2 regions of the Glutamicibacter sp. NPDC055354 genome follow, and region 2 is predicted to be linked to the other one. Evidence: riboswitches for the same ligand, from Rfam matches in the RefSeq annotation. Region 2 holds a riboswitch; the other holds the start of a gene.
The links. A riboswitch is a leader RNA that binds a small molecule or an ion and turns the genes downstream of it on or off. The one in region 2 is predicted to bind S-adenosylmethionine.

Region 1 (6,781 bases), on a different contig from region 2:
TGCGACCAGGAAGAGCCAAGCTTGGGCTAGTGCCAAACGCAGTCCGGAGAAGATCGAAGGGACCACTGCGGGCAGCTGGACCGTGCGCAGCAGCTTCAATCCCTTCAACCCGAAGGCGCGGGCTGCTTCGACCAGGTGGGCATCGACATGGCGCAACGCCAAGGCGACGGTGGTAAAGACCGGGAAGAAGGCACCAATGATCACGAGTGTGACCTTGGAATCTTCACCCATTTTCATCCAGAGCACCAGCAGCGGAACCCAAGCCAAGGAAGGGACTGCACGCAGGGCGCTGATGCTCAGTCCCAGAAATGCATCTGCCAGTTTGGACAGCCCGACAAGCGCACCCAGCGCCAAGCCCAGCAATGATCCGAAGGCGAAACCGAGAAGAACACGCTGAGTGGAGATGCCGATGTGCTTTCCGAGTTCGCCATCCTGGAAGAGCTCACTGGCAGCAGAAACCACTGAACCCGGAGTTGGCAGTGTCCACGGAGCAACGATTCCGGTAACGGTGACAAATTGCCACACAGCCAGGGTGGTCAGCGGCAAGACCAGCGCAAGCAGCCATTTCGGGGCACGCAGGATCGTTGCGGCCATGCTGGCCTTCTGCTTGGCAGGTGTTTGGCTTCCGCGGGTTCCAGCCACGTTAGTGGGACTCATGGCTGGTTACTCTCCGGAGATCTTTGTTGCGTCTGCCTTGACGGCAAACTGGTCATCGATGAGGGTTTCCAGAGCTTCATCAACGGATTCCTGCTCCGAGACATCGCCGCTAGCGACCAGCGTGGGAGCAATCTTGCTCAGGACTCCAGTGAATTTGGCGTCGGGAACTGCCGGAACGTCCAGATTGGAGCGTTCCTCAATGACGGTGGCAGCAACTCCTGGTTCGAGCCCTGCTACGTCGGCCAGGATTTCTGCGGTTTCCTCGGGATTGTCAGCTGCCCAGCCACGAGCCTTTTCGTAGGCATCGACAACGAGCTGGGCGAGTTCGGGGCTCTGCTCAATGAAGTCTTCGCGAGCGTTCAGCGCACCGTAGGTGTTGAAATCCAAGTTCCGGTAAACCAGTTGCGCGCCGTCTTTTTCGGCAGCGGCCATGATCGGATCCAAACCGCTCCAGGCATCAACCGAGCCGTTGGCCAGGGCGGTACGTCCATCGGCATGCTGGAGGTTCTGCAGCTTGATGTCAGCTTCACTCAAGCCCGCGGATTCCAGCGCCTGCAGCAGGAAGAAGTATGGGTCGGTGCCCTTTGTAGCGGCCACGGTCTTGCCAGCGAGATCTTCAACGGACTCGATTTTTGAGTCCCTATCCACTACCAGGGCCGCCCATTCCGGCTGCGAATACAGTGCGATGGTCTTGATGGGTGCACCGTTCGAACGGTTCAGGAGCGCAGCGGAACCGGCTGTGGAACCAACATCGATTGCGTCGGCGCGAAGAGCTTCATTGGCCTTGTTGGAACCAGCGGACTGGATCCATTCGACATTTACGCCCTGCTCCTTGGCGGCTGCTTCCAACCATCCCTTTTCCTTGAGCACCAGGCTCAGCGGGTTGTATGTGGCAAAGTCGATGGACAGGGTCTGACCATCCGAGGAGGCTGTAGCGTTTTCGCCAGCACAGCCGGTCAGGGCAATTGCGCCAACGAGCAAGGCGGCGGCGGACAATGCAGTGCGGCGGGTGAGACGGTTCAAAAGCATGGAGAATCCTAGAATTGTGCGTGCAAGCGGTGTAGGTGAAAGGCAGAGAGGCCGCCGAATGGTTCGGGCCCCACGGCGTGCCCGGGACTAATGGTTGGTTGGGTCGACGCCGAGCAGGCGCAATAGGTGCAGACGATCTGCAACGAACTTTTCATCGGTATGCCGGCGTGGATGCCCAGCTGAGATGGACAGATCTTCGATGACGCCCGCTGCACTATGCCCAGCGCCTCGCCCCAGAACAATCACGCGGTCAGCCAAAGTCAACGCCTCGTCCACATCATGGGTCACCATGAGAACGGTGGTGGGGAACGATGCGTGAATCGAGAGCAGCAGATCCTGCATCTTCAAGCGTGTCAGCGCATCGAGGGCTCCGAAGGGTTCATCAAGAAGCAATACACCCGGGCGCCGAGCCAGCGCGCGAGCCAGCGAAACCCGCTGCGCCATGCCTCCGGAGATCTCTCGTGGGCGCAAGCTGGCTGCATGGCTCAGACCGGTCAGCTCGATCAACTCATCGATCAGCGAGTTGCCGGCGCGCTTATCGGTTTCCGGTGCCAGGCCTAGTGCAATGTTCTGGCGAACCGAGCGCCATGGCAGCAGCCGGGGCTCCTGGAAGGCAACGGCGCATAACTCGTTGATGCCGGTGACCTCGCGGGTGCCGGTGCGGATGGTGCCGGTGGTGGGGTGGTCCAAGCCCGATACTGAACGCAGCAGCGTGGATTTTCCGCAACCGCTGGCTCCAAGAATGGCCACGACTTGACCTGCTGGAATTTGCAGGTTGATATCGGCCAGGACGGTGCGGCTTTCCATCTTGGTGGTGAAGGTCCGCGACACGTTGCTGAACTGCACGTCCAGGGCGCTTGAAGCTGAGACAACGGGAGCTGCCTCGGGCGCTGCAAAGGAAAGAGTCATGTTCATCTCCATCGGTCCTGGCGGTAGCACCGGCCTGCAGAGCAAAACTCCAAAGGTGGTTGCTGCGGCGTCAACGAGCCAGATCTCTCGGCCGCTCGGGATGGTTACGTGTCCATTACAACGAGTCGAACGATTTGAACGCAAATCTCGCGTAATATGAAAAAATCTTCGACAACTACGTCACATTGCCCAGAAATTTCGTTATTTATTTTATTGCAGGCCGGTTTGCTCGACATTAAGCAAAACTTTGCAACTCATCTTCGGCAGGACACGGATTAGGCTGTGAAATTTGAAGATGGGCACTGCCGGCACTGGGACGAAATGTGACTTCGCGGGTTGGAATCACCGGTTTATTACCGTTACAAATGAATTACGACCCATCCAGAGCGGCTGAGAGATCTGGCTCCACGACGCCGCAGCAACCACCCCAATAGCGGGACGGTGCTACCGCCAGGACCGATGGAAAGAATTGAGAACCCTGATGCCTATTGGTGAATCGCACAATGCCCTCGGACTGGACTTCAACCAGCTCAGTGACCCTTCGCAGGCCACCGCAATGGGCCTGGACAAGTTTGAAGAACAGTTGCCGACTAGGCAATTGCTGAAAATCACCCCCGGACCAAGTGCGGATGAGCAATACGACCGGCTGGCCGAAATCTTCCGTCCCGTTTTTGCGCAGATCGCCGCAACCGCCAAGGACCGCGACTTGAACCGCGTGCTTCCTTTCGAGCAGGTAGGCCTGCTGAATCGCGAGCGGTTCGGTGCGTTGCGCCTTTCCGTTGCCGATGGGGGCTACGGCGCACGGCTGGTGGATGTCTTCCGCTTGCTCATCGAGCTGTCCGAGGCGGACTCCCACGTAGGCCAGCTGTGGCGTGCACATGTCGCATTCGTCGAGAACGTCTTGGCGCTGGAGGACGAAGAGCTGCGCAAGAAGTGGGTCGCTCGCATCGCTGCCGGGCAGATTATCGGCAACGCCTACACCGAACGCGGTGGCAACGCCCTGGGCACCTTGAACACCAAGGCCAGCACCGTGGACGGGCGCTGGGTGATCGACGGTGAAAAGTACTACTGCACCGGCACCATTTTTGCCGACTGGACCACCGTTGCCGTGGCCCACCCGGAGCTCGCCGGCCGCCAGATCGCCGTGGTCTCCACCCAGCGCAGCGGCGTCAAGATCCTCGACGACTGGGATGGATTCGGCCAGGGGCTCACCGGAACCGGCACCACCGAATTCCACCAGGTCCCGGTGGATTGCTTCATGCCGCAGCAGACCAATGACTCCGAAGCGGCGATCTTCCAGCTGGTGCTCATGGCCGTGCAGGCCGGCATCGCCCGCGCCGCGCTGAACGACCTGCGTAGCGCGGTGCAGGCGCGCACCCGCATCTTCACCACCGGAACCGGGGTGCCGGTATACCAGGAACCCCAGGTCCTCCAGCTGGTGGGCGAAGTTTCCGCGGAGTCCTTCGCTGCCGACTCCGTGGTGATCGGCGCGGTACTCGAAGTTGAAGCCGCCTTGGGCGACCCGGGACTGAACGACGAAGAACGCTACGCAGTATGCGAGCTGGCCGCCAACCGCGCGCAAACCGTGGTGCAGCCACTGGCCATCGGCGTGACCAGCAAGCTCTTCGACGGACTGGGAGCCTCGTCCACCAGAAGCGGCTGCAACCTGGACCGGCACTGGCGCAATGCGCGCACCATCGCCACGCATAACCCGGCGATCTACAAGGCGCGCATCGTCGGGGACTACGAGATCAACGGTGTCCAGCCGCAGCGGCTGTCCGTCACCGGCGAAGATTCAACCCAGCGGGCTTGAGGGCCTGCGACGCAAACCAGCAACTTTCCACGATTACCGACCTATGGGGGCAAAGCCATGAGCGAGAACAAGCGCGAGATCTTATTCAACGCATTCGACATGAACTGCGTGGTGCACCAGTCGCCGGGCCTGTGGCGCCATCCGCAGGACAAGGCCTCGACCTACAACACCCTGGGCTACTGGACCCACCTGGCCAAGGTGCTGGAAAAGGGGAAGTTCGACGGGCTGTTCCTTGCTGACGTGCTGGGCACCTACGACGTGTACAAGGGCACCAACGTGACCCCGCTGGGCTCCGGCGCGCAGGCACCGGTCAACGACCCGATGATGCTGGTTTCCGCCATGGCCGCTGTGACCCAGAACCTCGGCTTCGGCGTCACCGCAGGTACCGCCTATGAGCACCCGTACGCTTTCGCCCGCCGCTTGGCCACCTTGGACCACCTGACCAACGGCCGCGTGGGCTGGAACGTCGTCACCGGCTACCTGCCATCGGCGGCCCGCAATATGGGCCAGGAAGACCAGATGGAGCACGACGAGCGCTACAACCACGCCGATGAGTACCTCGAGGTGGTCTACAAGCTGCTCGAAGGCTCGTGGGAAGACGACGCGGTGCAGAACAACAAGGCCACCGGCGTCTACACCGACCCGGCCAAGGTGCACCCGATCGAGCACGAGGGCAAGTACTTCAAGGTCCCGGGCATCGCCATCACCGAGCCGTCCACCCAGCGCACCCCGGTGATCTACCAGGCCGGCGCCTCCAAGCGCGGCACCGAGTTCGCCGCGTCGAACGCCGAAGCGATCTTCGTCAATTGCCCCACCCGCGACCTGCTGAAGGAAGCGGTCAGCAAGATCCGTGACGCTGCCGAGGCCGCCGGGCGTGGCCGCTACGACATCAAGGTCTTCGCCATGCAGACCATCATTACCGCCGAAACCACCGAACTGGCCCAGGCGAAGTTCCAGGACTACAGCTCCTACGTGGATATCGAGGGGTCGCTGGCACTGCTGTCCGGCTGGACCGGCATCGACATGTCCGTCTACGGTCCCGACGATGTCATCGGCGACGACGTGAAGTCCAACGCCATCCAGTCCTCGGTGGAAACCTTCAAGAAGGCCAGCGGCGATACCGGCAAGCCGTGGACCATCCGCCAGCTGGCCGAATGGATCGGCGTGGGCGGATTCGGCCCGGTCTCCGTTGGTTCCGGCGCCGAGGTAGCCGAGAAGCTCATCGACTGGGTGGACTACACTGACGTGGACGGCTTCAACCTCGCCTATGCTGTCACTCCGGGCACCTTCGAGGACATCGTCGAGTACGTGGTTCCCGAGCTGCAGGCGCGCGGGGTCTACAAGACCGAATACACCGAGGGCTCGCTGCGCCACAAGATGTTCGGCGCCGGCGACCGCGTGAAGGACACCCACCGCGCAGCCCGGTACAAGATCTCCAACCGGATGGCCGCGCAGGCCTAGGCGCATCGCCTGCTAGCGCAGCAGACAGCGGCCCCCGGCACCTTCGAATGAAGTTGCCGGGGGCCGCCGTCTGCCTGCGGGCCTATTCGGTTGGCTGCAGCACCATGGCTGAACCGCCGCCGCGCCTCGTGGGCTCGGCCGCGGCGGTGAGTGTGCCGTCGGCAGCGATTTCCACCGCTTCAACCGCCCCGATTTCCGCCTGCGGAGTGAAGGAATCCCCAGCTGGCGCGAGCTTGTGCCCGAAGGCTTCGAGCGCCGAACCATGGGCTTGGATGAACTCCGGTTCCGCGGTGACCACTGCCGTATTGCGCTGGGAAGCACGTGGAGCGGCGATGGCTTCGCTGATATCCATGCCCAGATCAATGCGGTTCACCAGGGTCTGCAGCACCGTGGTGATGATGGTTGAACCACCGGGGGAGCCGATGGCCAGCACCGGCTCGCCGTCCTGCAGGACAATGGTCGGAGCCATCGAGGAACGCGGGCGCTTGCCAGGTTCAATGCGGTTCGGATCCTGCGGGTCGTACACCGTGGAGAAATCGGTCAGCTCGTTGTTCAGCAGGAAACCGCGATCGGGGACCACCATACCCGAGCCGCCGGTCTGCTCGATGGTCAACGTGTAGGAAACGGCATTGCCCCAACGGTCCACGACCGACAGATGGGTGGTGGAGATGTTCTCCGTATCCTGCTCCACTACCGGTTCGCTGGTAGCCGCAGGGCATTGGCCATCATAGTTTTCAAGGTTGCCCGGAGCGACCGGCTTCGTTGCGGCCTGATCCGGATCAATGGCGCAGGCACGATCCGCGCCGAATAACTTGTCCGTCAAGGTCCGGGTCGGGACGCTGGTGAACGCGGGGTCGCCGACGTACTTGCCGCGATCAGCGTAGGCGAGCGCAGTTGCCTCGAAATAATGAT
Region 2 (6,781 bases):
CCAGCGTGCGTCGCTTCAACGAATTGGCTGCGGGTCTGGAGAACACGACCGTGGTGTGCGTTTCTGCTGACTTGCCATTCGCTCTGGGACGCTTCTGCGGTGCCGAAGACATCGAGAACGTTACCGCTGCTTCGGTCTTCCGTTCCGACTTCGGTTCGGACTATGGCGTCACCCAGGTTGACGGTCCACTAGCTGGTTTGCTGGCCCGTTCGGTTGTAGTCCTGGATGAAGACGGCAAGGTTGTTTACAACCAGATCGTCCCGGAGATCACCACCGAGCCGGACTACGAGGCAGCCATCTCAGCACTGAACTAGATATTCTTTGTATCGGAGACGATACGCCAAAATGCCCACCTGAGCATCGTGCTCGGGTGGGCATTTTGCTTTTTCAACGCGTTTGAACAAAATAATGTTTCGCTAGATCCTGATAGACGAAGACATCGGGAGGGATCATCATCAAGTGCTAAGTCGCGTTTGAGGCAATTGATACCGTAAGTTCGTGTCCTTGCAACTCTCTTGCGACGAAAGTGAGCGAACTTGAGTAGCCGTTTAGAGAAATCTCTTCGCGGGCGTTTGCGCCGTCATGGGTGCAGGGAACGCTGATTTCTCCTTTGTCAGGTTTCTCATCGCTTTGCCATGCGATGCTGGACGACATGTCTTCGCCCGAGCATTCGAGCACTACCGTATATTTGCCGCCGCGGAGCGGAATAGCAAGGGAGATATTCTGGTCTTTCCTATCAATTTCTGTGCTGATGGCAGCCAGCTCATGGTCTTGCAGCGGCATCATCGAATCTGTACCTGGTGGAGGAGGACTGCTGGAATCGCTGAGGGAGCAACCTGTGAACGCCATTGAAGTTCCTACGAGGGCAATGAGAGCGAATGCGTTTTTCAGGGTCATATTTTTCCTCGCTTAGGAAGCTACAGTTCGATATCGGATTCTGGTTGGTGAGAATGCTGTCGCGACGGGATGAATGGTTAGCGAGGAGCTCACTTCCGTACCGTCTGCGCGGCGGTGAGGATGCGCGGACCAATCTTGCGCATGAGCTTGCCCATCTTCGGGTTGTCGGTGCGCGAGAGCGTATCCGATAGCCGTTCAAGACTCATCAGGCCCAACCAGATTTTGGCCCGGTATGCTTCCTCGGCGCTGGGAGCAATCAAATCCGCCATTTCCAACCCATGCCACAGGCTCAGGTAAGCGGTGTTCAAAGCCGGGTCCCACGCAGCGGCCAGGTCCCAGTCCAAGATGCCAACCAGTTTCTCGCCGATCCAATGCATGTTGTGGCCGGCCAAATCGCCATGAACCAAGCCCGCAGGAACCTGCGCCAGGAAATCGAGCTGGGCCCAGAGCTCGGTAGCAGGCCCTCGCAGTTCCTCGGGCAGCGCATCGAAGCATTGCTGCTGCCTGGCCTGGGTCCATTCGCCACGGAATGAAAACGGTTTGGCCAGATGCTCGCTGATCGGCTCCAGCGGCAGCTCGGCCAAATCCTTGACCAGCTGTCCCAGCACCTTCGGATCCCCGTAATGCGGTTCATGGGCGCTGCCGGGGATGAAAGACATGGCCACGGAGCTGAGTCCGTCGACGTGCAGGATCTCGGAAACCGCCACCGGAATCTGGTAGTTGAGCTGGCCCTCCAGCAAAGACAGCAGCTTGACGGAACGGGGCATCTGCTCCGTGGCCGCTGGCGTGCGCGCCATGCGAATCACCGCTTGCGGATTGCCAATGACCACCTTGTGGAATTGTCCGCCTTCGTTCACGGCCGCATCTTCCCAGGAAAGATCGGGGCAGAGCTGACGGGCAATCTGCAGTTCTCCAATGGTGGCAGGACGGCTCACTCGCACTCTTCTCGTTCAGCTTGCTGGTGGTCTCAACCTCAGGCTATCGCAGGTTTGCCACGTGGCTGCTCAGTACGCGCACAGCCAGATCAGCCTATGATCGGAAACGTGAACGCTGAACAATCTAAGCAGACAGCAACCCGCAAGACCCTCAAATTCGAGATCGTCTTGGTTCTTGCCCTGTCTTTGGGACAAAGCGCGGTCTACTCGCTGCTGAGCTTTGCCGACAAGGTCACCCGGGCGCCGCTGCGCGAGCAGACTACATCGCTGAACAACCCGCTGAGCACCCGCGAGTTCTTTGATTTCTCCTACCAGCTGCTGGACATCTTCTTTGCCTTGGTACCCGTCGTGCTGGCGCTCTACCTGATGAAGCGCACGACCGGACGAACTATCCGGGACATCGGTTTCGATATGCGCAAGCCGGGCAAGGACGCACTGCTCGGGGCGGGGATGTTCTTGGCCATGGGAGTAGGAACGCTGGGCGTCTATGCCGCTGGGCGGGCACTGGGCGTCACCACGGCACTGTCAGCAGCGAATCTTGGCGATTATTGGTGGAGCGTCCCAGTGCTTCTGCTGTCGGCTGCACGTCATGCAGTCCTCGAAGAAGTGCTGATGCTCGGATTCTTGTTCACCTACGCCAAGAAATTGAAGCTGGGCCTGTGGAGCACGATTATTGGTTCTGCGATGATCCGAGGCAGCTACCACCTGTACCAGGGGGTGGGGCCGATGATCGGCAATATGCTCATGGGCGTCGTCTTCGGCTGGGTATACCAGAAGTACGGGCGGGTGATGCCGCTGGTTATCGCGCACTTCCTGCTTGATGCCATCGGCTTCGTGGGATACGCCTTGGTCGGGCCGGCCATCGGAATCGGCCAGTAGCGCCGGTAAGCTGAGCCAATGCAGATTACCGTGCTGCGCGAAGAGGACCTTCGCCAAGCAGTTGAATTGTGGGAAGCAACTGGGCTGACTCGTCCGTGGAATGATGCGCTCGCCGACGCCCGACGGGCTTTGGCCGAGCCTACTTCCACGGTGCTGTCCATCGTTGAGAACGATCAACTCATGGCTACTGCGATGGTTGGCCATGATGGCCACCGAGGTTGGCTCTACTATGTTGCGGTGGATCCGTGCCGGCAGGGCAACGGACTGGGAAGGGCGCTGGTGGATGCCGCTGTCCTGTGGCTGCGGGATCTAGGCGTGCCCAAGGTGCAGCTCATGGTCCGCGAGGAGAACTCTGCCGTCATCGATTTCTATGAACGGCTGGGCTTCGAAGACCAGCACGTCGCGGTCCTGGGGAAGCGGCTGGACCGGCCTTAAGGAAAAGAAAGTAGGTGGGGACGCCATTGTCCCCGCCTACTTGCGATCTCTGCGGAACTGTTTACAGCACCACGGTTCCGGACTCGGTCTCAAAGGTAACCGACATGATGCCCGGAGTGCCATTCGGCGCTTCATATTGCATGGTGACAGCGCCCAAATTGACGTTCTGCGGCTGGCCCAGCCAATCCAGCACCCGTTCACGCGAGCCGGCGATGGCGATCTGGCTGATGGCGCCGGCAGGTTCCAGCGCCTTGGACGGATGCAGCTCCTCGGATCCTTCATCCCAGGAAATCAGGTACGGGCACTGCGGATCGGCGATCAGGCCCTTGATGCCAATCTGCTGCCAGGTCAGTTCGCGGCCATCAGGGAACTTCCGGTTGCCCGGCACCGACTTGCGGCCCAAGCGGTCCTCGGCACTGGATAGGTCCTCCACCGAGACGCACCAGCCCATCCAGCCGCCGCCGAGCTCCGAACGGGCGCGAACCGCCTGTCCGAAGGGTGCCTTGTCGCTGGCCGGGTGGTTCAGGACTTCAACCACCTCCAGGTACTGGCCATGCTTGAGCGGGAAGATGACATTGCGTGTTCCGAATCGTGGATGCACGCCGCCCTTGACGAATTCCAGTCCAAGGGACTCGGAGATTCTTTCAGCGGTTGGCAACAGCCCGTCTGGGCCGCATGCATAACTTACGTGATCTAGCCTCATCATGTGCCCATCATGGCAACATGTGATGCGAGTCTCTACTTAGGCACACCTAAGTGCCGTGATGCTATCGAATACTCTGCGATGAACCTGCAATATTCGCGAAATATGACCGATTGAGTCCAATGACGAGCCCTTGCGTTGCAAAGATCTTCGGTTTTCGGGCAAACTGGTACCAGGTCATGAGTCCCAGTAACAAGCCCCGGCTTACTGGGCGGCAACCCTCCAACCGCGGTGGGGTGCCCCGGGTGAAGACCTGGCCCTTGAACGCACAAGGCATCAAGGACAAGCGCGGGTTACCCCTGGAAGTCGTCACGATATGGTGCTTCCTGTCGGTGTCTTTTCAGTGGCGTACCCCCATAGTCATGAAACGCTATTTGGAGGAAACCATGAGCAATAACTGGTCATTTGAAACCCGTCAGATCCACTCCGGCCAGACCCCGGATCCGACGACCGGAGCACGGGCTCTCCCGATTTTCCAAACCACCTCTTTCGTCTTCCCCAGCGCCCAGAGCGCTGCTGCACGTTTCGCGCTGCAGGAACTGGAGCCGATCTACACCCGTATCGGCAACCCGACCACTGACGCGGTGGAAACCCGCGTCGCTGACCTGGAGGGCGGCGTTGGAGCACTGCTGCTCTCTTCGGGACAGGCTGCCACCACTTTCGCCATCTTGAATTTGGCCGAAGCCGGCGACCACCTGGTGGCCAGCCCCAGCCTGTATGGCGGAACCCAGAACCTGCTCAAGCACACGCTCAAGCGCCTGGGCATCGAGGTCACCTTCGTTTCGGACCCGGACAACCTGGATGATTGGCGTGCCGCGGTGCGTCCGAACACCAAGGCCTTCTTCGGGGAAACCATCTCCAATCCGCGACAGGACGTCCTGGACATCGAGGGCATCTCGGCGATCGCCCACGAAGCTGGCGTGCCGCTGCTGGTGGACAACACCCTGGCCACCCCGTACCTGATCCGCCCGATCGAGTGGGGCGCGGATATCGTGATCCATTCGGCCACCAAGTTCCTTGGCGGCCACGGCAATGCCATTGCCGGTGTCATCGTGGACTCGGGCAACTTCGACTTCGCCAAGGACGCCGACCGCTTCCCGGGATTCAACACCCCGGACGAGTCATACAACGGCCTGGTCTTCGCCCGCGACCTGGGTGTCAACGGCATCCTGGGCGCCAATCTGGCCTACATCCTCAAGGCCCGCGTGCAGTTGCTGCGCGATTTGGGTTCCTCGGTTGCGCCGTTCAACGCGTTCTTGATCGCGCAGGGCCTGGAAACCTTGTCGCTGCGCATTGAGCGCCACGGCCAGAATGCCGTAGAAGTTGCCAATTGGCTCGAAGCCCGCGAGGAAGTGCAGAAGGTCGCCTACGCAGGCCTGAAGTCCTCGCCTTGGCATGAGCGTGCGCAGAAGTACAGCGATCAGGGCGCCGGCTCGATCATCGCGTTCGAACTGGAGGGCGGTTCGGAAGCCGGCCAGGCCTTCGTGGACGCACTGGTATTGCACTCCAATGTCGCGAACATCGGCGACGTGCGCTCATTGGTCATCCACCCGGCCTCCACCACCCATGCCCAGCTCTCCGAAGCGGAGCAGGTTGCGGCCGGCGTGAGCCCGGGACTGGTGCGGCTGAGCGTCGGACTGGAGAATATCAAGGATATTCTGGCCGATCTGGAACTGGGCTTCCAAGCTGTTGCAGCCCTCGAGAACAAGGAACTGCAGGAAACCCTCTAGGCATGGCATCCATTGTGACTACTGAAGATACTCTGCGCGCCGAAGAGCTCGCCGGCGGACAAGACGGCATTTTGCGCCGTAAGTCCGTGGGGGAGCACCACTTCGAATTCGGTGGATTCCTTCCGGACGTGGTGCTGGCCTATGAAACGTGGGGGACGCTAGCAGCTGATGGCTCCAACGCGGTGCTGGTGATGCATGCGCTCACCGGTGATGCCCACGTTGCGCAAGGCGATTCGCAAAGCGCCGGCTGGTGGGAAGAGCTCGTAGGCCCCGGCGCCACGGTTGACACTAATGAGTACTTTGTCGTGTCCATCAACATGGTGGGTGGTTGCAATGGTTCCACCGGCCCCTCGTCCTTGGGCGACCAGGGCCTGCCCTACGGTTCGAGCTTTCCTTTCGTCACCATCAAGGACTCGGTGCGCCTTGAAGCGCGGCTGGCCAAGCAACTGGGAATCGATTCCTGGCATGCGGTCATTGGCGGTTCGATGGGCGGTGCGCGCGCGTTGGAATACGCCGTCGAGTTCCCCGACCAAGTCAAGAACCTCGTAGTGATGGCCTCGAGCGCGCAGGCGACTGCCGAGCAAATTGCCTTTGCACAGGTGCAAACCCAATCCATCCGGTTGGATCCGCACTTCTGCAATGGCGACTACTACGGCAACGATGCGCGCCCGGACGCCGGTCTTGGCTTGGCTCGCCGCCTGGCCCACATCACCTATCGTTCCGAGGCCGAGCTTGAAACCCGTTTCTCGCGCAACCCGCAGGATGGCGAGAAGCCAACGGGTCTGCTCGAGGGGCCTCGCGGGCGGTACCAGGTGGAAAGCTATCTTGACCATCAGGCCAGCAAGTTGGTGAATCGTTTCGATGCCAACAGCTACCTGGTGCTCACCGAGGCGCTGATGAGCCATGATGTGGCTCGCGGCCATGAATCCCTGGAAGCCGCCTTGGCGCGACTGGCGAAGGTCAACGTGGTGGTTGCCGCGGTAACCACTGACCGGTTGTACTTTCCTGAGCAGTCAGTGAAGCTGGCTTCGTCGCTGGCCAAGCCAAAACCGGTGCACTACATTGATTCGCCGATTGGCCACGATGGATTCCTGACCGATGCCACGCAGCTCGATGGCGTGCTTCGGACCTTGGTGTTCGGAGACTGAACCCCGGAAGGGGCTCGGGAAGATTTCAAAGCCTGAAGCAGTTCCGCCAGTAAT

Region 1: linked by a shared signal. The riboswitch ahead of ACWICV_RS15515 (acyl-CoA dehydrogenase family protein) and the one ahead of ACWICV_RS12110 (bifunctional o-acetylhomoserine/o-acetylserine sulfhydrylase) in region 2 are both predicted to bind S-adenosylmethionine.

What each region holds. Positions count from the first base shown of each region.
Region 1 covers NZ_JBSHMB010000004.1:93,020-99,800, forward strand. The annotation lists gene ACWICV_RS15500 (ABC transporter permease) at 1-594, opposite strand, end outside; gene ACWICV_RS15505 (aliphatic sulfonate ABC transporter substrate-binding protein) at 664-1,686, opposite strand; gene ACWICV_RS15510 (ABC transporter ATP-binding protein) at 1,774-2,595, opposite strand; SAM riboswitch class I at 2,601-2,702, opposite strand; SAM riboswitch class I at 2,970-3,061, shown strand; gene ACWICV_RS15515 (acyl-CoA dehydrogenase family protein) at 3,077-4,408, shown strand; gene ACWICV_RS15520 (LLM class flavin-dependent oxidoreductase) at 4,466-5,869, shown strand; gene ggt (gamma-glutamyltransferase) at 5,952-6,781, opposite strand, start outside.
Region 2 covers NZ_JBSHMB010000002.1:398,983-405,763, forward strand. The annotation lists gene tpx (thiol peroxidase) at 1-314, shown strand, start outside; gene ACWICV_RS12085 (hypothetical protein) at 463-897, opposite strand; gene ACWICV_RS12090 (phosphotransferase family protein) at 987-1,832, opposite strand; gene ACWICV_RS12095 (CPBP family intramembrane glutamic endopeptidase) at 1,929-2,711, shown strand; gene ACWICV_RS12100 (GNAT family acetyltransferase) at 2,730-3,146, shown strand; gene ACWICV_RS12105 (VOC family protein) at 3,208-3,852, opposite strand; SAM riboswitch class IV at 4,025-4,144, shown strand; gene ACWICV_RS12110 (bifunctional o-acetylhomoserine/o-acetylserine sulfhydrylase) at 4,236-5,579, shown strand; gene metX (homoserine O-acetyltransferase MetX) at 5,582-6,727, shown strand.